One region of the Streptomyces sp. NPDC056503 genome, then DNA from elsewhere that is predicted to be linked to it. Evidence: riboswitches for the same ligand, from Rfam matches in the RefSeq annotation. Region 1 holds a riboswitch; each other region holds the start of a gene.
What was found. A riboswitch is a leader RNA that binds a small molecule or an ion and turns the genes downstream of it on or off. The one in region 1 is predicted to bind cyclic di-AMP.

Region 1 (2,188 bases):
CGTGTGCAGGCCGAGGTCGGAGAGGAAGGCCGCGTCGGACTCGGTGGCGTCGGCGAGGTGGCCGCTGCGGAAGAGGGCGCCGGGCCGGACGGCGCGCCCGTCCGTGGTCGGCAGGCCGGCCACGTCCCGGAAGTTGCGGACCGCCGCGAGCTCGGGCTCGCCGGGTTCGAGGGGCTGGACCTGCGGCAGCTGCTGCGTCACGGATGCTCCTGGGGGTAGGCGTTCGCGGGGCCGGGACGGGATCGGTTCCCCCCGCAATCATCCCGTCGAGCGCGGCGCGGCGCACCCCCCTGGTCGGTAATGGGCGATCTGTCCGTATTGGAAGGTCTTGAGGTAACGCGCCCTGGTTGCGGGGGAGATGGAATTCCGTGCGTGAGCAGGGTCATAGAAGTGACGGATCGTGGCCGACCGCCCGGCCCAACCTCCCTCCCCGAAAAGGGAATCGAGGGACCGTCATCCACGGAGGGTGACCGGAATTCCGGGGCCGAAGATCGTCCCGGAATGTCCGGCGAATTCCATGGCTTGTTCGCGCCGACCCCGCTCGTCTAGCGTCGCCGTCAATCCGGTCGGACCGCCGAATCCTGCCACCGTCCGGAATTCGCACCCACCCATGCGTGGCAGGAGCGGGGGACCCAAGGAAGTACGCCGGTCCCGCGACGCAGGACGGCTCGGGGTGAAGCCGCGTGAGAAACGCGGCCGGACATCTCCAGTCCGAACCCGACAGCTCACCTCGCAGGCGCCGGAGAGGAATTCGCCATGCCCGCGAAGGGTAAGCACCGCCGCCAGAAGTCCACCCTGATCACCCGTGGCCTCGTCGCCGCCGGCACCGGTGGCGCCGTCGTCGCCCTGCCGCTGATCGGCGCCACCGGCGCCCACGCCGCCGAGCAGGCCGCCCCGGCCGCCGTCTCCGGCACCGTGGCCGTCGCCGCCGCGCAGGTCCAGGCCGCCGCCCCGGCCGCCAAGGCCGCCGCCCCGACCACGTACTCCGTGGTCGCCGGCGACTACCTGTCCAAGATCGCCGCCGACCACGACGTCGCCGGCGGCTGGGAGCGGCTCTACGCCGACAACCGCCAGGTCGTCGGCGGGAACCCCTCGCTGATCTTCCCGGGCATGAAGCTCACCCTCGGCGCCAAGAACCCCGCCAAGGCCGCCGCCGCCAAGGCCGCGCCGAAGGCCGCCGCCAAGGCCGCCCCGAAGGCCGCCGCCAAGGCCGCCCCGAAGGCCGAGGCGAAGGTCACCCAGGAGGCCCCGTCCTCCGGCGAGCAGACCCGCGCCTCCCGCTCCACCGAGCGCGCCGCGGCCCCGGCCGCCGCCGCCCAGTCCTCCTCCTCCGGCTGGGTCACCCCGGTCGCCGGCGGCGTCTCCACCTCGTACCGGACCGCCGGTGCCATGTGGTCCTCCGGCTACCACACCGGTGCCGACTTCATCGCCTCCTCCGGCACCACCGTCCGCGCCGTCGGCGCCGGCACGGTCGTCTCCGCCGGCTGGAGCGGCGCCTACGGCAACGAGGTCGTCATCCAGCACGCCGACGGCAACTACTCGCAGTACGCCCACCTCTCCTCCCTGGCCGTCTCCGCCGGCCAGTCGGTGAGCGGCGGCCAGCAGATCGGCCTCTCGGGTTCCACCGGCAACTCGACCGGCCCGCACCTGCACTTCGAGATCCGCACCTCGCCGAGCTACGGCTCGGACGTCGACCCGCTGGCCTACCTGCGCCAGCACGGCGTCTCGATCTGACCCGTCCGGCCCCGCGGCCGCACGAAGGCCCGGCACCCTGGTGCCGGGCCTTCGCCCTATTCCGGCTTGGCAAATTCTTTATCGGTGGCATATGTCACCCGCCGTCAACCCCTCCTTACGGTCGCGTAGGTCACATCCGAAAAGGAAGGATGTGCTTCCGTGGCAGACGATTCGAGAGCAACAGACGAGAACACGTTCGGGTCATTCGGGTCGTACGCGGCGATCGGTGACAGCTTCACCGAGGGCGTCGGGGACCCCGGACCCGACGGGACCTACGTCGGCTGGGCCGACCGCTTCGCGGTCCTCCTCGCCGACCAGCTGCCGGACCACGAGGGCTTCCGCTACGCCAACCTCGCGGTCCGCGGCCGCCTCCTCGACCAGATCGTGGCCGAGCAGGTGCCCCGGGCGAAGGAACTCGCCCCCGACCTGGTGACCTTCTGCGCGGGCGGCAACG
Region 2 (2,188 bases), on a different contig from region 1:
GACGCCCGGCAAGCGCCTGATGCTGCCCGGCGCCCGGGTCACCCTGCGCCAGCCGGTCCTCGACGAACCGCTCACCGGCCAGCTCTCGGACCTGGACCTCCAGGCACGCGAACTGCTTCGACTGCGCGACGTGATGACGGACCTCCTCTCCTCGTACACCGGCCGGGACCCGGAGGGGGTCGCCGCCGACACCGACCGCACGACCGTCCTCGACGCGCCGGCCGCACTCGCCTACGGCCTGGTCGACGACGTCGTCGGCACGCGCCGGGCCGGCTCCGGCGCACCGGCAGCGCGGTGAGGCCGCGATGGTGCCGGAGCTTCCGCCGCTGCCCGCCCTGACGCGCGCCGAGGGGCAGTTGATCGACGCGTACCTCGAAGTCGTGGACCTCCTGGGAAAGATCAATCCATCCAGGGGATCGCATACCTATGGAGCCCTGCGGGCCGCCCAGGCGCTGGTCGGGCGGGTGGAGGCGCTGCGCGAGGCCCTGACGCTCATGCATATGCGGGGCGAGAGCGAGGTCCACGCCGAGACATTGGCCTGCGCCCTGCGGGTGTTGGACGGCGAGCGGCGGGCGGCTCGTGTCACCGTGCCCGGAGCGCGGGCGAGTTGACATTCCGTCGTGTCGTGTCGAGCCCCGGACGGCCGACACGGGACGCAGGAATCGTCCCCCGTTCGGCGTAGTCGCGAAATCGACAGGTGAAGTGTGCGAGTTGCGCAACAGGTGTACGCATTTGGCGGAATCGGGCATTCCGACGCTGGTACGAGGCTCGTCGGCCAAACCTACGACGATCACGAAACCGTCTTGTCCACCCGTATGGATCAGTCGTGAGGAGCCTCACATAACGCCGTTTCCGCTCGGTTTTCGCCCGATCCGTGGGTCAAGATCCTCGACGACGACAAGCCCCCGCCACCCAGGCGGGGCGGTCCGGGCGGACGCCGAGTCCTGCCGCCGTCCCGGACGTCTGGTCGACAGGAGTGGATCGGCAGGAGTGGAGGACCCGAGCAGTACGGGTCGACCGCGCTGTATCCCCAGCGCGGCCGTCCCTCGGGGTGAAGCCGCAGCCGCGGCCGGGCATCTTCGCCTGCCCGAACCCGACAGGTCATCCTTCACAGGCGGCTGACGAAGGGTTGCGCATGACCGCGCAGATGCATGTCCCGTCCCTGCTGTCCCGGGCCGGAGCCGTCTCGGCTCTCACCCTCGCCGCCGTCGGCGGCACGCTCCTCGCCCCGGGGGCCGCACCCGAGGCCCAGGCAGCCACCTCCCACGCGACGAAGGCACTGGGCGTCGCCGCTTCCAAGAAGGGCGCGCCCTACCGGTACGGCGCGGCGGGGCCCACCCGCTTCGACTGCTCCGGACTCACGGTCTACGCGTACAAGAAGGCGGGAAAGTCGCTGCCCCGCACCGCGCAGCAGCAGTACAACAACACCCGGCACATCTCCGCCTCCAGCCGGCAGAAGGGCGATCTGGTCTTCTTCCACTCGGGCGGCAGGGTCTACCACGTGGGGATCTACGCCGGTAGCGGCAAGATCTGGCACTCGCCCAAGACCGGCTCCTGGGTGAAGCTCGACAGGATCTGGTCCTCGAAGGTCTTCTACGGTCGCGTGCGCTGACCCACCGGCGCCTGCGGTGGTGTCCCCGGGTGCGGTGGCGCCGCCGCACCCCTCACCGCAGGCGCCCCCGTTCCTCCTCCGCCGGGCCGTGCCGGAGAACCGGTTCAGCAGGCGGGGACGGCGGCCACGGCCCAGGGCAGCGTGATCCACACGGTCTTGCCGCCCTCGGCGGTCGCCGTGACCGAGAGCCGTCCGCCGGCCTCCGCCGCGAGGACCCGGATGATCACCATGCCGCGGCCGTTGTCCTGCTGGACGGCGGCCGGCAGCCGCCGCGGGAAGCGCGGATGGCTGTCGGTGACGCCGATCCGCAGGACCTCCTCACGGTCGAGGTGGAGCTCGACCGTGAAGGTGGGCGACTGTCCGAAGGTGTGCAGCACCGCGTTGGTCGTCAGCTCCGACACCATCAGCCGGATCGAGTCCGCCGTGTCGCCGCCGTCCTCCAGACCCCAGCGGCCGAGCACCTCCGCCACGAACCTCCGCGCCGTGGCGACCGCGGCGGGATCGCTCGGCAGGGTGACGGATGCTTCCTGGTGATCTGCCATGGCGACGTCGTCCCTTTCCCGCCGGGGCCGTCGC
Region 3 (2,188 bases), on a different contig from region 1:
CCGGCCACATCGAGACGGGCGCGCCGAGCGTCACCGGCTGACCGGCCCGCAGAGCCCTCACCTCCCGGCCAGGGCCGCGCGCCGGATCGTGGCGTCGACGAGCGCGAGCGCCTCCTCGGCGGTACGCCCCGGGGCGCGGTTCCAGGGGCCGATGAGCCCGTGCCACCCCCGGGACCGCAGCTCGGTCATGATCCAGGCGCCGGCCTCGTTCATGGTGGACGCGCTGCCGTGGCCGAGCCGGTGGGCGGCGAGCAGCGCGCCGCAGAGGCACCGGGCGCCGCGCGCGTCGCGCAGCCTGTACGGGGTGTTCTGCCAGCCCCACTCGGTCAGCACCCTGCGCGCGTACGCGAGGTGGACGGAGGGACGCACGTCGGCCCGGCCGATCCTGCGCCAGACGTGCAGCCGGTCCGGGAGGGCGGCCCCGAGCCGGCCGGGCAGCGGACGCTCGGCGGGCGGGGGCGGGGGAAGCGCGTCGAGCGCGCCCAGCGCGTCGGCGACCAGCCGGTCCACGGGGACGGAGAGGAGACTCCGCCAGGCCTCGGGCGCGGGCGCGGGGCCGGGAGCGGTCGCGGGCACGGGGCCGGGGTCGGGCGCCGGCACCGGGGTGGGGGCAGGAGCAGGGGAGAGCAGCCGTTCCCAGGCGGCGCTCTCGTAGAGGCGGGCCGCCTCACGGTCGAGGGCGTCGGGGTCGAAGGCGTCGGGATCCAGCAGCGGGGCGGGGGAGGACATTCCCACATCATTAGCGAGAGATGTCTGGTTTGCGACTTATGCTCCGAGCGTGTCGCCCCCTTCACCGACACACAGGGAGGGCATTACGCCGCACAATTCCCCGAAGGTAGCGAGCCGCCCTATTCGGACATTGCGCCCCCAGTGACGCGACTCACTCCCCCCGCCCCGCCGACGCCCCGCCACCCGTCACGAGCCGTGCGGCACAAGGGATTCGGGAAGGGGCGCCGAAACGGTAGATCTTGAATTCGACACGTTCGATCTTCGGTGCTCCTTTTCACCCGCATTCCCGTCTTGTTCCCCGCCGTATTCCTCGCCTACGGTCACCTCCATTCGGACGGATCGCCGAATCCTGCCACCGTCCGAAAGACCTCCCATTTCACCCGACGGCAGGAGCGGGGGACCCACCACACCGCCGGTCCGGCCATCCGGAACGGCTCGGGGTGAAGCCGCGTGCGCGCGGCCGGACAGCTCCAGTCCGAACCCGACAGCTCACCTCGCAGGCGCCGGAGAGGAAACCGTCATGCCCGCTCACGGCAAGCACCGCCGCCCCCGACGCCGCCCCGTCTCCCGAGGTATCGCCTTCGCCGGCACCGGCGGCGTGGCCCTCGCCCTGCCCCTGGTCGTGCCCGCCACGGCCGGCGCCGAGCCCGTCGCGAGCACCGCCGCACCGGCCGCCGCCGTCACCGCTCAGGCCGTCCGGGCCGCCGTGCCCGCGCAGGCCCCCGCCGCGCCCGCCGCCGCCCGCGCGTACACCGTCGTGAAGGGCGACTCGCTTTCCCTGATCGCCCACCGAAAGGGAATTCAGGGCGGCTGGAAGTCGATTTACCAGGCCAACAGGACGGCCGTGGGTGACAACCCGTCACTCATTCACCCGGGCCTTGAACTGACGATTCGTCGGGATTCCGCGAAGGCCGCCCCCGCGCCGGAGAAGAAGGCCCGGAAGAGCTCCGCCGACTCCGCGTCCAAGAGCGACGCCAAGCCCGCCGCCAAGCCCGCCTCGGCCGGTTCCGCCGAACGGGCGAGCCGCTCCGCCGCCCGCGCGGCGGCCCCGGTGGTCCAGGCCCAGCCGGCCTCCGTCAAGGCCGTGCCCGCCGCCGCCACCCAGTACGCCGACAACCTCGACGGCTGGATCCGCGAGTCGCTCGACGTCATGGCCCGCTACGGCATCCCCGGCTCGTACGACGGCATCCTCCGCAACGTGATGCGCGAGTCCTCCGGCAACCCCCGCGCCGTCAACCTCTGGGACTCCAACGCCGTGAAGGGCACCCCCTCCAAGGGCCTGCTCCAGGTCATCGACCCGACGTTCACGGCCTACCACGTGCCGGGCACCTCGCTCGACCCGTACGACCCCGTCGCGAACATCACCGCGGCCTGCAACTACGCGGCCGACCGCTACGGCTCCATCGACAACGTCAACGGCGCCTACTGATCCCGCCCGTTCGGATCCGGTCTGTTCGGA
Region 4 (2,188 bases), on a different contig from region 1:
CCCCCACCGCGCCCGCCACCTCCACCACGCCCACCACCCCGCCCCCCGCGGGCGCGGTCACGACGCCGCCCGCGGGCGTCACCCCGGACGCGCCCACCGACCGGGCGCCGGAGACCCCGGGCACCCCGGACGCCTCCACGGGCACGCCGGGCGCCCCGGTCACGCCGCCGGACGGCTCGGAGAGCCCCCTGGCGCCCACCACCCCGGTGACCCCCGGTACGGACGAGGCTGACGTGTCGTCGGCCACGCCGGGTCAGGGCAAGCACCGGGGCGAGGCGGCCACGGAGGAAACCGGCGTAACGGACACCGCGCAGGAATCCGGTAGACATGCCGCAGCTGCGGACAAGGTCACCTCAACCCCCGCCAAGGTGGACGCAAGCGGCGCTTACACCGTGATGCCGGGTGACAGCCTGTCGGAGATTGCTCAGGAGAACGATCTCGCCGGCGGCTGGGACGCCCTCTACGACGCCAACCGCCAGACGGTCGGGGTCGATCCGGATCTCATCCTCCCTGGTCAGAGCCTTGAGCTGACGGTCCCTTCGCCGGAGAAGTGAGGCCGTTTCAGGGGCGTATGTCCGATTTTGGGAAAGTGAGACATGGGTCTCTTCGTCCCAACTGGCGTGTCACGTCCGCAAACTTTGCTCCCGTCAGGCCTCACCTGCGCAAACGAGGTCTGACGGAGTGCAAGTAAGGGCTATTTGTCCGTTGTGAGCCTCTTTGAACTTCGAGCACCTGTGTGTCTACGGTCGACACCGCTCGCCACCGCGGGCCCCGTCGACCGAAACGCCGAGTCCTGCCGTCGGTCGCCGGGAACTGTCGTCGCGAAAGCGCCGCAGGCAGGAGTGGGGGACCCAAGGTTTGCGCCGGTCCCGGCCGTTGAGACTGACGGCCGATCGACCGGCTAGGGGTGAAGCCGCGTGCAAGGACACGCGGCCGGGCGAACTCTTCAAGCCCGAACCCGACAGCTCACCTCACAGGCGTCGGTGAAGAGGAAACTCCATGCTGTTCTCCGGTACGGGCAAGCGCCGTCGTCCCTCCAAGGCCACTCGCGTCGTCGCCCTCGTCGGCGTCACCGGTGCGGCCGTCGCCGCCCCGCTGATGGCCGCCGGCACCGCCTCGGCCGCCACCGCCTCCGAGTGGGACCGCGTCGCCCAGTGCGAGTCCGGCGGCAACTGGTCGATCAACACCGGCAACGGCTACTACGGCGGCCTCCAGTTCTCGGCCTCCACCTGGGCCGCGTACGGCGGCACCGCCTACGCCTCCAGCGCCGACCAGGCCAGCAAGTCGCAGCAGATCGCCGTCGCCGAGAAGGTCCTCGCGGGCCAGGGCAAGGGCGCGTGGCCGAGCTGTGGCGTGGGTCTCTCCTCCGCCTCCTACGGTGGTGGCGCCGCCGAGGCCGCCGCCCCGAAGCAGCAGAGCGCCCCCGAGCGCACCGCCGAGCAGCCCGCCAACCGCAGCGAGCAGCGCCAGGCCCCGAAGCAGGTCGCCCAGGCCCCGAAGCAGGCCACCCAGGCCGCGCCCAAGGCCGCCGCCAAGAAGACCGTCACCACCCCGACCGGCAAGAAGGTCAAGAAGGGTGACGGCGAGTACAAGGTCGCGGCCGGCGACACCCTCAGCAAGATCGCCCAGGCGCAGGGCGTCAAGGGTGGCTGGGCCGAGCTCTTCGAGCTCAACAAGGACGTCGTCGAGAACGCCGACCTGATCTACCCGGGCCAGCAGCTCCACCTGAAGTGAGCCCCGAGGCACCGGTGAGTCCGGCGGCTCACCGGCGCCCGACGACCCTCCCGCGGTGACCACCCCGGTTCCGAGCCCTTCCCCCGTGGCTCGGGACCGGGGTTCTGCCGTTACCGTCCAGTAGATTCCAGGTCTTTCGTCCCTTACTGCATGCTCTTGGGCCCTTTTTCGTCCCAGGGGACGGGCGGTCGGCTGGCCGGAGCGCCCGAGCCGGTTAGGCTCTTGTCGCAAGGCGAACGAGACCTTGCGACCCATGCGTCACACCTAGCGTCACATCCCAGAAGGAGATGCTCGTGCCGTCCATCGACGTCGTCGTAGCCCGGGAAATCCTGGACTCCCGAGGCAACCCCACGGTCGAGGTCGAGGTCGGCCTCGACGACGGCAGCACCGGCCGTGCTGCCGTGCCGTCCGGTGCCTCCACCGGTGCGTTCGAGGCCCTGGAGCTTCGCGACGG

Region 2: another riboswitch for cyclic di-AMP. It lies ahead of ACFQ8C_RS36300 (C40 family peptidase); the one in region 1 lies ahead of ACFQ8C_RS02735 (peptidoglycan DD-metalloendopeptidase family protein).
Region 3: another riboswitch for cyclic di-AMP. It lies ahead of ACFQ8C_RS03210 (transglycosylase SLT domain-containing protein); the one in region 1 lies ahead of ACFQ8C_RS02735 (peptidoglycan DD-metalloendopeptidase family protein).
Region 4: another riboswitch for cyclic di-AMP. It lies ahead of ACFQ8C_RS00590 (transglycosylase family protein); the one in region 1 lies ahead of ACFQ8C_RS02735 (peptidoglycan DD-metalloendopeptidase family protein).

The regions. Positions count from the first base shown of each region.
Region 1 is NZ_JBHTST010000005.1:98,184-100,371, reverse strand. Features, by position in the region: gene ACFQ8C_RS02740 (tyrosine-protein phosphatase) at 1-201, opposite strand, end outside; cyclic di-AMP (ydaO/yuaA leader) riboswitch at 596-752, shown strand; gene ACFQ8C_RS02735 (peptidoglycan DD-metalloendopeptidase family protein) at 757-1,734, shown strand; gene ACFQ8C_RS02730 (SGNH/GDSL hydrolase family protein) at 1,894-2,188, shown strand, end outside.
Region 2 is NZ_JBHTST010000235.1:2,655-4,842, reverse strand. Features, by position in the region: gene ACFQ8C_RS36310 (ATP-dependent Clp protease proteolytic subunit) at 1-298, shown strand, start outside; gene ACFQ8C_RS36305 (hypothetical protein) at 306-611, shown strand; cyclic di-AMP (ydaO/yuaA leader) riboswitch at 926-1,132, shown strand; gene ACFQ8C_RS36300 (C40 family peptidase) at 1,136-1,612, shown strand; gene ACFQ8C_RS36295 (ATP-binding protein) at 1,717-2,154, opposite strand.
Region 3 is NZ_JBHTST010000006.1:74,556-76,743, reverse strand. Features, by position in the region: gene ACFQ8C_RS03220 (phosphocholine-specific phospholipase C) at 1-41, shown strand, start outside; gene ACFQ8C_RS03215 (hypothetical protein) at 58-729, opposite strand; cyclic di-AMP (ydaO/yuaA leader) riboswitch at 1,060-1,245, shown strand; gene ACFQ8C_RS03210 (transglycosylase SLT domain-containing protein) at 1,250-2,158, shown strand; gene ACFQ8C_RS03205 (phosphoribosyltransferase family protein) at 2,152-2,188, opposite strand, start outside.
Region 4 is NZ_JBHTST010000001.1:139,508-141,695, forward strand. Features, by position in the region: gene ACFQ8C_RS00585 (transglycosylase family protein) at 1-554, shown strand, start outside; cyclic di-AMP (ydaO/yuaA leader) riboswitch at 819-995, shown strand; gene ACFQ8C_RS00590 (transglycosylase family protein) at 1,000-1,734, shown strand; gene eno (phosphopyruvate hydratase) at 2,028-2,188, shown strand, end outside.